2 regions of the Serratia sp. ID 25-353 genome follow, and region 1 is predicted to be linked to the other one. Evidence: predicted binding sites of a transcription regulator. Region 1 holds the regulator's gene; the other holds the start of a gene.
The links. The regulator ArgR, encoded in region 1, controls arginine synthesis, uptake and breakdown. The targets are predictions, from matches to a motif close to ANTGAATAAAAATACANT.

Region 1 (4,418 bases):
GTACCTGGCGCGCGCAGAAGCTGACGCCGGACGCCAGTCATTACGCGGTGTTCCTCGACGGCGAACAGGTCGGTGAAGTGAACTGGGCGCTGGTGGGCGAGCACAACATGCATAACGGCCTGATGGCCATCGCCGCCACCCGTCATGTCGGCGTACAGCCGGCGGACGCCTGCCGCGCGTTGGGCGATTTCATCAATGCCCGCCGCCGCCTGGAGCTGCGTGGCGAAGCCAACGGCGTCACGGTTTACGACGACTTCGCGCACCACCCGACGGCGATCCTCGCTACCCTGGCCGCGCTGCGCGGCAAGGTCGGCGGCACGGCGCGCATTCTGGCGGTGCTGGAACCGCGCTCCAACACCATGAAAATGGGCATCAGCAAAAACGATCTGGCGCCTTCGCTCGGCCGTGCCGACGAAGTGTTCCTGTTCCAGCCGCACCACATTCCGTGGCAGGTGGCGGAAGTGGCGGATGCCTGCGTGCAGCCGGCGCACTGGAGCGCGGATCTCGACACGTTGGTGGACATGGTGGTGAAAACCGCACAGCCGGGCGATCACATTCTGGTGATGAGCAACGGCGGTTTCGGCGGTATTCACGATCGTCTGCTGGACGCGCTGGCGAAAAAGCAGGAACCGAAAGTCACCTACTGATCGCTCAACCACATCAAGGGCCGCGTTCGCGGCCTTTTTTTCGCCCATAAAAAAGCCCTCGCGAGCGAGGGCAACGGGGTTCGTCGGATAGGACGACGAGAGGGTCTCTGGGAAATCGGCGTTTGCGTCAGAACTCGGCAGTGGCAGTGACGAGGGTAATCAGCTCTGCAAAGCCGTTCCCAGAGTTGTTATTTGTAAATCTCGGCGGTGGCGTGGTAGTTGCCTTCGTTACGCGCTTCGATCACGCGGTAGGCGGTCGCGCCTTTAGCGTCGGCTTTCTCCGACAACGCCTGGCGAATGTCGGTCGGCGCGCCGTCGATGCCGCTGACGGTAATGGTGCCGATAGATTGCAGGTTGGCGGTCTGATCGTTAGTCACCAGCTGGGCGGCAGACGCGCCGAAGGCGATGACAGACAGCAGGCCGAATGCAGCAAGAGTAGTTTTCATGTTCATGGTAGCGATCCTTGGTCATAACAGCCTGGAAGGGCTTGGCAGCGATTTTTATTCTTGAAGGCCGTTACGACAGCGTTTGATTCCAGAGATGTATTGCCCGTTGCCGGGTAATGCCGGTACTTATTTGTAGATTTCAGCGGTTGCGTGGAAGTTGCCTTCATTGCGGGCTTCGATCACGCGGTAAGCGGTCGCCCCTTTGGCGTCAGCTTTGTCGGACAGCGCCTGACGAATGTCAGAAGGCGCAGCGGCGACGCCGCTCACGGTGATCACACCGGCCGGCTGCAGTTTTGCGGCCTGAGTTGCGTCAACAGATTGTGCTGCGAATGCACCAAATGAAAGCATGGACAGAACGCTCAGGGTTGCAACGGTAGTTTTAATTTTCATCATCTCACCTCATCGTATTCTTTTATCAGTTCCAACGAACTGTGATTCAGTTCACGGAAATGAGTATACAGCTAGTAACGTGAAAAATTAATAGTTCGCTAACAGTTGCTAGTGAAACTTTAACCTCATGATCCTTATTTTTTATAACCACAAGGAATAAAAAACGCTCATAAAACGATCTTTTGATGTTAAATTTATGTAATTTCAATGAGGTAAGTGCTTTTGACCAAAAGTGCGGAAGATCACAGTGGGTACTGCTGGTTACATGGAGATGTCATGGAAATGTGTTCCTGAGGGATAAAAAAGCAGTGTTAAACGCGGTGGCGGGTAGGAAAGGTAAGGCGAAGGTTAAAGAAGCGCTAACAAAGTGCGGGCTACAGCCGTACTTTGTTAGCGCCAGGTTTCACAGCTCTTGCTCGAATACGCCCAGAATAGCTTCATGCAGTTTCTGAGCGGTAAAGCCGTTGGACGGGGTGACGAAAATCGTATCGTCGCCGGCAATCGTGCCGAGGATGCCCTGGGATTTACCCAATGAGTCGAGCAGGCGGGCGATCAGCTGTGCGGCGCCTGGGCTGGTGTGGATCACCACGACGGCGTCGTTATGGTCGACGTCCAGCACCAGATTCTTCAATGGGCTGGTAGTGGTCGGCACGCCGAGTTCGGCAGGAAGGCAATACACCATTTCCATTTTGGCATTGCGCGTACGTACCGCGCCGAACTTGGTCAGCATGCGCGATACTTTGGATTGGTTAATGTTTTCGAAGCCTTCTTCTTGCAGCGCCAAAACGATCTCGCCTTGAGAACTGAATTTTTCTTCTTTCAATAACGCTTTGAACGTCTTGATCAGATCTTCCTGTTTTGCGGGATTACGCATTTTGCACCGTGGAATGTTGATAGTGGAAGTCATGATTATGCATATAGATGAATTTTTATGCAACAAAGGCCGACCCAAAGAAAATAAACATGACCGGGCGGCGAGGAAAGGGCGCCATTTTAACAAAATCCGGCCGCGATGAATATGCCCTTTTGGCGACGGAAAATCGGCCTGCGGTGGTAAATAAAATGTTATTAAAATGATGTTGTTCTGATGTTGCGTAAGGGTGTAATGTAACGGCCGGTTAACTTGCTCGTGAATAACCTCGCACTATTTTTGATTAGTGTGCGCTATGCCCTTCATGCGTAAGCGATTTAATCTAAAATGGGCGCGACAGCGGCCGTTTTATTACACCTGCAGGCAAGAATTGGCTAATTTATTGTTTTTAAAGGTGTAATAACTTAAGGTCCGTTACCAACACATTCACGGCGCTTTATATATTTAAGATAATAAAGGAGTATAGGATGAAAGTTGCAGTTCTCGGTGCTGCTGGCGGTATCGGCCAGGCCCTCGCCCTTCTACTCAAAACCCAGCTTCCTTCAGGTTCTGAACTCTCTCTCTACGACATTGCCCCTGTTACCCCAGGCGTTGCCGTCGACTTAAGCCACATCCCAACCGCAGTTAAAATCAAAGGCTTCAGCGGCGAAGACGCGACCCCGGCTCTGCATGGTGCGGACGTGGTGCTGATTTCCGCCGGCGTGGCCCGTAAGCCAGGCATGGATCGCTCTGATCTGTTCAACGTTAACGCCGGCATCGTGCGTAACCTGATTGAGCAAGTGGCGAAAACCTGCCCGAAAGCCTGCATCGGCATCATCACCAACCCGGTTAACACCACGGTCGCCATCGCGGCGGAAGTGCTGAAAAAAGCCGGCGTTTACGACAAGAACAAACTGTTCGGCGTGACTTCGCTGGATATCATCCGTTCCAACACCTTCGTGGCCGAGCTGAAAGGCAAGCAGCCGGAAGAGCTGAACGTGCCGGTCATCGGCGGCCACTCTGGCGTGACCATCCTGCCTCTGCTGTCGCAGATCCCTGGTGTGAGCTTCACCGATCAGGAAGTGGTGGATCTGACCAAACGCATTCAGAACGCCGGCACCGAAGTGGTGGAAGCCAAAGCCGGCGGCGGGTCTGCAACGCTGTCCATGGGCCAGGCGGCCGCCCGTTTCGGTCTGTCTCTGGTGCGTGCGCTGCAGGGCGAGAAAGGCGTGGTGGAATGCGCGTACGTTGAAGGCGACGGTAAATACGCTCGCTTCTTCGCGCAGCCGCTGGTGCTTGGCAAGAACGGCGTTGAAGAACGCAAAGATATCGGCACCTTAAGCGCCTTCGAGCAGAAAGCGCTTAACGAGATGCTGGACGTGCTGCACAAAGATATCGAGCTGGGCGAGAAGTTCATCAATAACTGATCGTTGCCGATAGTCAGCCGATAAACGCCGCCGGACGCTGTTCCGGCGGTTTTTTTTGCTCCGCGTTCACGATTTTATGCGTGCCTTACGATCCAGGAGGCAATCGTTGTGCGGATCGTAATAGCGGCTTGGCCAGATTTCCGAAGGGTGGATGCCTATCGCTTCGGCGATCAGCCATTCCCCCTTCGGCCACGGGCGCGATAGCGCGTTGGCCAGCGTCGATGAGCTCAATCCGGCCTTGCGCGACACTGCCGCCAGCGTGGTGCCCTGCTTGCGTAGCGCCGCGATGATATCTGCCGGGTGCCAATCTGGGTTCCTTGAATTCATGTTTACATTCCTTTTCTGATTAGCCAAAGTTGCGTTAGTGGTATAACTAACGGGTCAAGGTTAAGTGCTTGAACAACGTGAAACGCTCATTAGGAAACCAGAATACCATTAAATTTCCTAAAAAATACCCGAGTAATTTCCAAAAAATGACGTTGCCCACTATTGCCCAGAGATGATGGCTATGAAAAACGAGTGGTTTGCCGCCAAGGAACTGACAGGCATCGCAGGATTACCCTCCTCACCACAGGGAATCAATCTGATGGCCCGGCGCGAAGGCTGGGTCAGCCGCAGGCGTAAAGGCGTGCAGGGAAAAGCGTTGGAGTACCATATC
Region 2 (4,418 bases), 240 kb from region 1:
CCATCGGACGCGGGGTGGAGCAGCCTGGTAGCTCGTCGGGCTCATAACCCGAAGGTCGTCGGTTCAAATCCGGCCCCCGCAACCAACCGATGCCGCATTGGCGGTATTTGCGTTTGGCTTCGATAACAAAGTATTATACGGACGCGGGGTGGAGCAGCCTGGTAGCTCGTCGGGCTCATAACCCGAAGGTCGTCGGTTCAAATCCGGCCCCCGCAACCAACCGAATGTCGTACCAGCGGCATAACATGAAACGGTGGTTTCGTAGTAATACAGCATCAAGACGGACGCGGGGTGGAGCAGCCTGGTAGCTCGTCGGGCTCATAACCCGAAGGTCGTCGGTTCAAATCCGGCCTCCGCAACCAACTCTTGATGAAAACAGACAAGCACCCTGACGGGTGTTTTTTTGTATCTGCAATCCGCAAAAATAGCCGGACTCGCGCCCGGCCCTGCTTCTATCGGCTCGCCAGCGCGCCGCCGTTGGCGAAATAAGCCTTGATGCCCGCCAGAATCGACTCCGCCACCTGCTGCTGGAAATGGCTGGTGCGCAGCTTGCGCTCCTCTTCGATATTGCTGATAAACGCCGTCTCCACCAGGATCGACGGGATATCCGGCGCCTTCAACACCGCAAAACCGGCCTGATCGACGCGATTCTTGTGCAACCGGTTGATTTTCCCCATCCGATTCAACACTTCCTTGCCGAACTTCAGGCTGTCGTTGATGGTCGCGGTCTGGATCAGATCGAACATGGTGTGGTCGAGATAACGGTCGCCGCTCTTGCTGACGCCGCCGATTTGGTCCGAGGCGTTCTGCGTCTGCGCCAGGAACTTGGCCGCCGAGCTGGTGGCGCCCTTGGTGGACAGCGCGAACACCGATGAACCGCGCGCTGCGCGGCTGGTAAAGGCGTCGGCGTGAATCGAAACGAACAAATCCGCGCGCTGCTTGCGCGCCTTGGCGACACGCACTTTGAGCGGGATAAACACGTCTTCGTTGCGCGTCATGAATACTTTCATGTTCGGCTCGCGCTTAATCATGGCGCTCAGCTTGCGGGCAATCTGCAATACGATGTCTTTCTCGCGCGTCTTGTACTTGCCGATAGCGCCGGGATCTTCACCACCGTGGCCAGGATCCAGCATGATGACGATCGGCCGATCGCGCCCCGCTTTGCCGGCCTGCGGCGCTTCCGGCGGCAGCGTGCGCTCCAGATCGCCCTTGTTGTAATCTTCCAGTAACGCCAGTAGTGGATCATACTCCTCGCCGCTGCCGCCGCCCTTGGTCGGGTAGAGATCCATCACCAGACGGTTGCGATACTCCGGCACCGGCGCCAACGTGAAAATATGCGGGCTGACGCTCTGCTTGAGCTCCAGCACCAGCCTCACGGTATTCTGATCGAACTGGCCGACGCGCGCCTGCTTGAGATACGGATCGTCGGCGCGCACCTGCCCGGCGATGCCTTTCAGCACGCTGTTGAGGTGGACGCCTTCGATATCCACCACCACGCGATCGGGATTAGTCAGGGCGAACTGTTTGTATTTCAGTTCGACGTTGGATTCCAGCGTGACGCGGGTATAGGTGGAGGACGGCCAGACGCGCACGGCGATCACGTGCGATGACGCAGCGAAGCCCGTGCGACTCACACTCAGCAACCAGCTGGCGGCAACCCCCTGTAATAAACGACGGCGGCCCAGATTGTGATTAGAGTTTGGCATGCGGCTCCGGCAGTAATAGCTGTTTACAACAGATGAAAAAAACACCAATGAAATGGGGATGCCGAAAACTTTAACCAATCATTCCAGCCCTGTCATCAGAAAATCTTTTTATGGTTTTTCAATTTATTAACGATTTAGCACCCTTAGCGCACTTCTCATGACGATTTCTTGCTTGCCATCGGCACAATAAAAGAATAAAAATACAAAAATACCGTATAAATATGCAAAAGAGGTTTGTCGTGAAGGAACGTAGTACAGAGCTGGTGCAAGGATTCCGTCACTCAGTCCCCTATATCAATGCCCACCGCGGCAAGACGTTTGTCATCATGCTCGGCGGGGAAGCCATCGAACACGAGAATTTCTCCAACATCGTCAACGATATCGGGCTGCTGCATAGTCTGGGCATTCGCCTGGTGGTGGTTTACGGCGCACGGCCGCAGATCGACGCCAATCTGGCGCAGCATAACTATGAGCCGATCTATCATAAGCACACCCGTGTGACCGACGCCCATACGCTCGAACTGGTCAAGCAGGCCGCCGGTTTGCTGCAGCTGGACATCACCGCCCGGCTGTCGATGAGTCTCAACAACACGCCGCTGCAGGGTGCGCACATTAACGTGGTCAGCGGCAACTTCATCATCGCGCAACCGCTGGGCATCGATGACGGCATCGACTATTGCCACAGCGGCCGCATTCGCCGCATCGATGAAGACGCGATCCATCGCCAGCTCGACAGCAACGCCATCGTGCTGATCGGCCCGGTCGCGGTTTCGGTCACCGGCGAGAGCTTCAACCTGACTTCGGAAGAAGTGGCTACCCAGTTGGCGATCAAGCTGAAAGCGGAAAAAATGATCGGTTTCTGCTCCTCGCAAGGCGTGACCGACTCGGAAGGCAACATCCTTTCCGAGCTGTTCCCCAACGACGCGCAAAAGCGCCTTGAAGAGCTCGAGGAAGGCGGCGACTACCATTCCGGCACCGTGCGCTTCCTGCGCGGCGCGGTGAAAGGCTGCCGCAGCGGCGTGCGCCGCAGCCACCTGATCAGCTACCAAGAGGACGGCGCGCTGGTGCAGGAGTTGTTCTCGCGCGACGGCATCGGCACCCAAATCGTGATGGAAAGCGCCGAGCAGGTGCGCCGGGCAACGATCAACGACATCGGCGGCATCCTGGAACTGATCCGGCCGCTCGAACAGCAGGGTATTCTGGTGCGCCGTTCGCGTGAACAGCTGGAGATGGAAATCGACAAGTTCACCATTATCGAACGCGACAACCTGACCATCGCCTGCGCGGCGCTGTACCCGTTCTTAGAGGAAAAAATCGGTGAGATGGCCTGTGTCGCAGTGCATCCCGATTACCGCAGCTCATCACGCGGCGAAATGCTGCTGCAGCGGGTAGAAAATCAGGCGCGGCAGATGGGGCTGAAGAAGCTGTTCGTGCTGACCACCCGCAGCATCCACTGGTTCCAGGAGCGCGGATTCACCCCGGCGGAAGTCGACGTGCTGCCGATGCAAAAGCAGGCGCTGTACAACTACCAGCGCCGTTCCAAAATCCTGCTGGCCGATCTGTAATCCCCGCGGCGCGGCCGTTGCCGCGCCCCTTCAACGCTTACTCCGTCGCCTGCAGCCGTTCAGCCAATCCGCTGCGACGCTGGGTCGGCATGCGAATGGCCCGCAGCAACACCGCCTCCGTGGTATACAGCGAGAGCTGCTTACGTGCGCGAGTGATCGCGGTATAGACCAGCTCACGCGTCAGCACCGGCAGGAAGTGATTCGGCAACACCAGGACCGTATGGTCAAACTCCGATCCCTGAGATTTGTGCACCGTCATGGCATAGGCGGTTTCATGTGCCGGCAAACGGCTCGGCTGCACCGACTTGATGCTGCCGTCCGGCAGTTGGAAATGCACGCGCAGATCGCCGTGCTCATCCGGCAGCGTGATGCCGATATCCCCATTGAACAGCCCCAGCGCGCTGTCGTTGCGGCCGATCATCACCGGCCGCCCCCGGTACCAGCGGCCGAGCACGCCCGGTTTGCGGTCGATCAGACCGGCACGCTGCAGCCCGAGCTCAATACGATCATTCAGGCCGGCGACGCCGAACGGCCCTTCACGCAGCGCGCACAGCACTTGAAAACGGCCAAAGGCCGCCAGCACCGCCGCCGCGTCCGCGCCTTCGGCGGTCAGCCGCAAATAGTCGCGATAGCCCGCTACGCAGGCATCCAGCAGCGCCTGATACTCTTCGCTCGTCGCCAGCGCATAGCCCGCGACATCGTCGAAACTGCCGTTTAATGCCGCCAGCGCGCGATCCCCCGCACCGGCGTTGACCGCCAACGCCAGCTGACCGATGCCGGAACGGGTATCGAAACGGTAGCTCTTGCGCAGCAGACACAGGCTGTCGCGCACCGCCGCTTCCGCGTCGGCCTGCCGCCCTGCGAGCGCACAGCCGGTCAGGCGGCTCAGTTCTGCTGCACGCGCGTCGCTGTATCCCTGCTCGGCAAAGCGGCAAATATCCCCCAGCACCGCGCCGGCCTCCACCGAGGCCAACTGATCGCGGTCGCCGAGGAAAATCACCCGCGCCCGATCGGGTAGCGCGGCAATCAGGCGCGCCATCATCGGCAGATCGACCATCGAGGCCTCATCCACCACCAGCACATCCAAATGCAGCCGGTTGCCACGGTGATAGCGCATGCGCTGACTGTTCGGTTGCGCCCCCAACAG

Region 2: a site for ArgR is predicted at 1,896-1,913, ahead of argA (amino-acid N-acetyltransferase). Genes of this name have one in related genera too.

Annotation. Positions count from the first base shown of each region.
Region 1 covers NZ_CM139236.1:3,799,150-3,803,567, reverse strand. Annotated here, with positions in the region: gene mpl (UDP-N-acetylmuramate:L-alanyl-gamma-D-glutamyl-meso-diaminopimelate ligase) at 1-647, shown strand, start outside; gene yhcN (peroxide/acid stress response protein YhcN) at 836-1,099, opposite strand; gene yhcN (peroxide/acid stress response protein YhcN) at 1,220-1,483, opposite strand; gene argR (transcriptional regulator ArgR) at 1,887-2,357, opposite strand; gene mdh (malate dehydrogenase) at 2,822-3,760, shown strand; gene ACYF6X_RS18350 (helix-turn-helix domain-containing protein) at 3,827-4,087, opposite strand; gene ACYF6X_RS18345 (DNA-binding protein) at 4,269-4,418, shown strand, end outside.
Region 2 covers NZ_CM139236.1:4,038,323-4,042,740, forward strand. Annotated here, with positions in the region: tRNA gene ACYF6X_RS19440 (tRNA-Met) at 9-85, shown strand; tRNA gene ACYF6X_RS19445 (tRNA-Met) at 143-219, shown strand; tRNA gene ACYF6X_RS19450 (tRNA-Met) at 286-362, shown strand; gene amiC (N-acetylmuramoyl-L-alanine amidase AmiC) at 453-1,706, opposite strand; gene argA (amino-acid N-acetyltransferase) at 1,928-3,271, shown strand; gene recD (exodeoxyribonuclease V subunit alpha) at 3,309-4,418, opposite strand, start outside.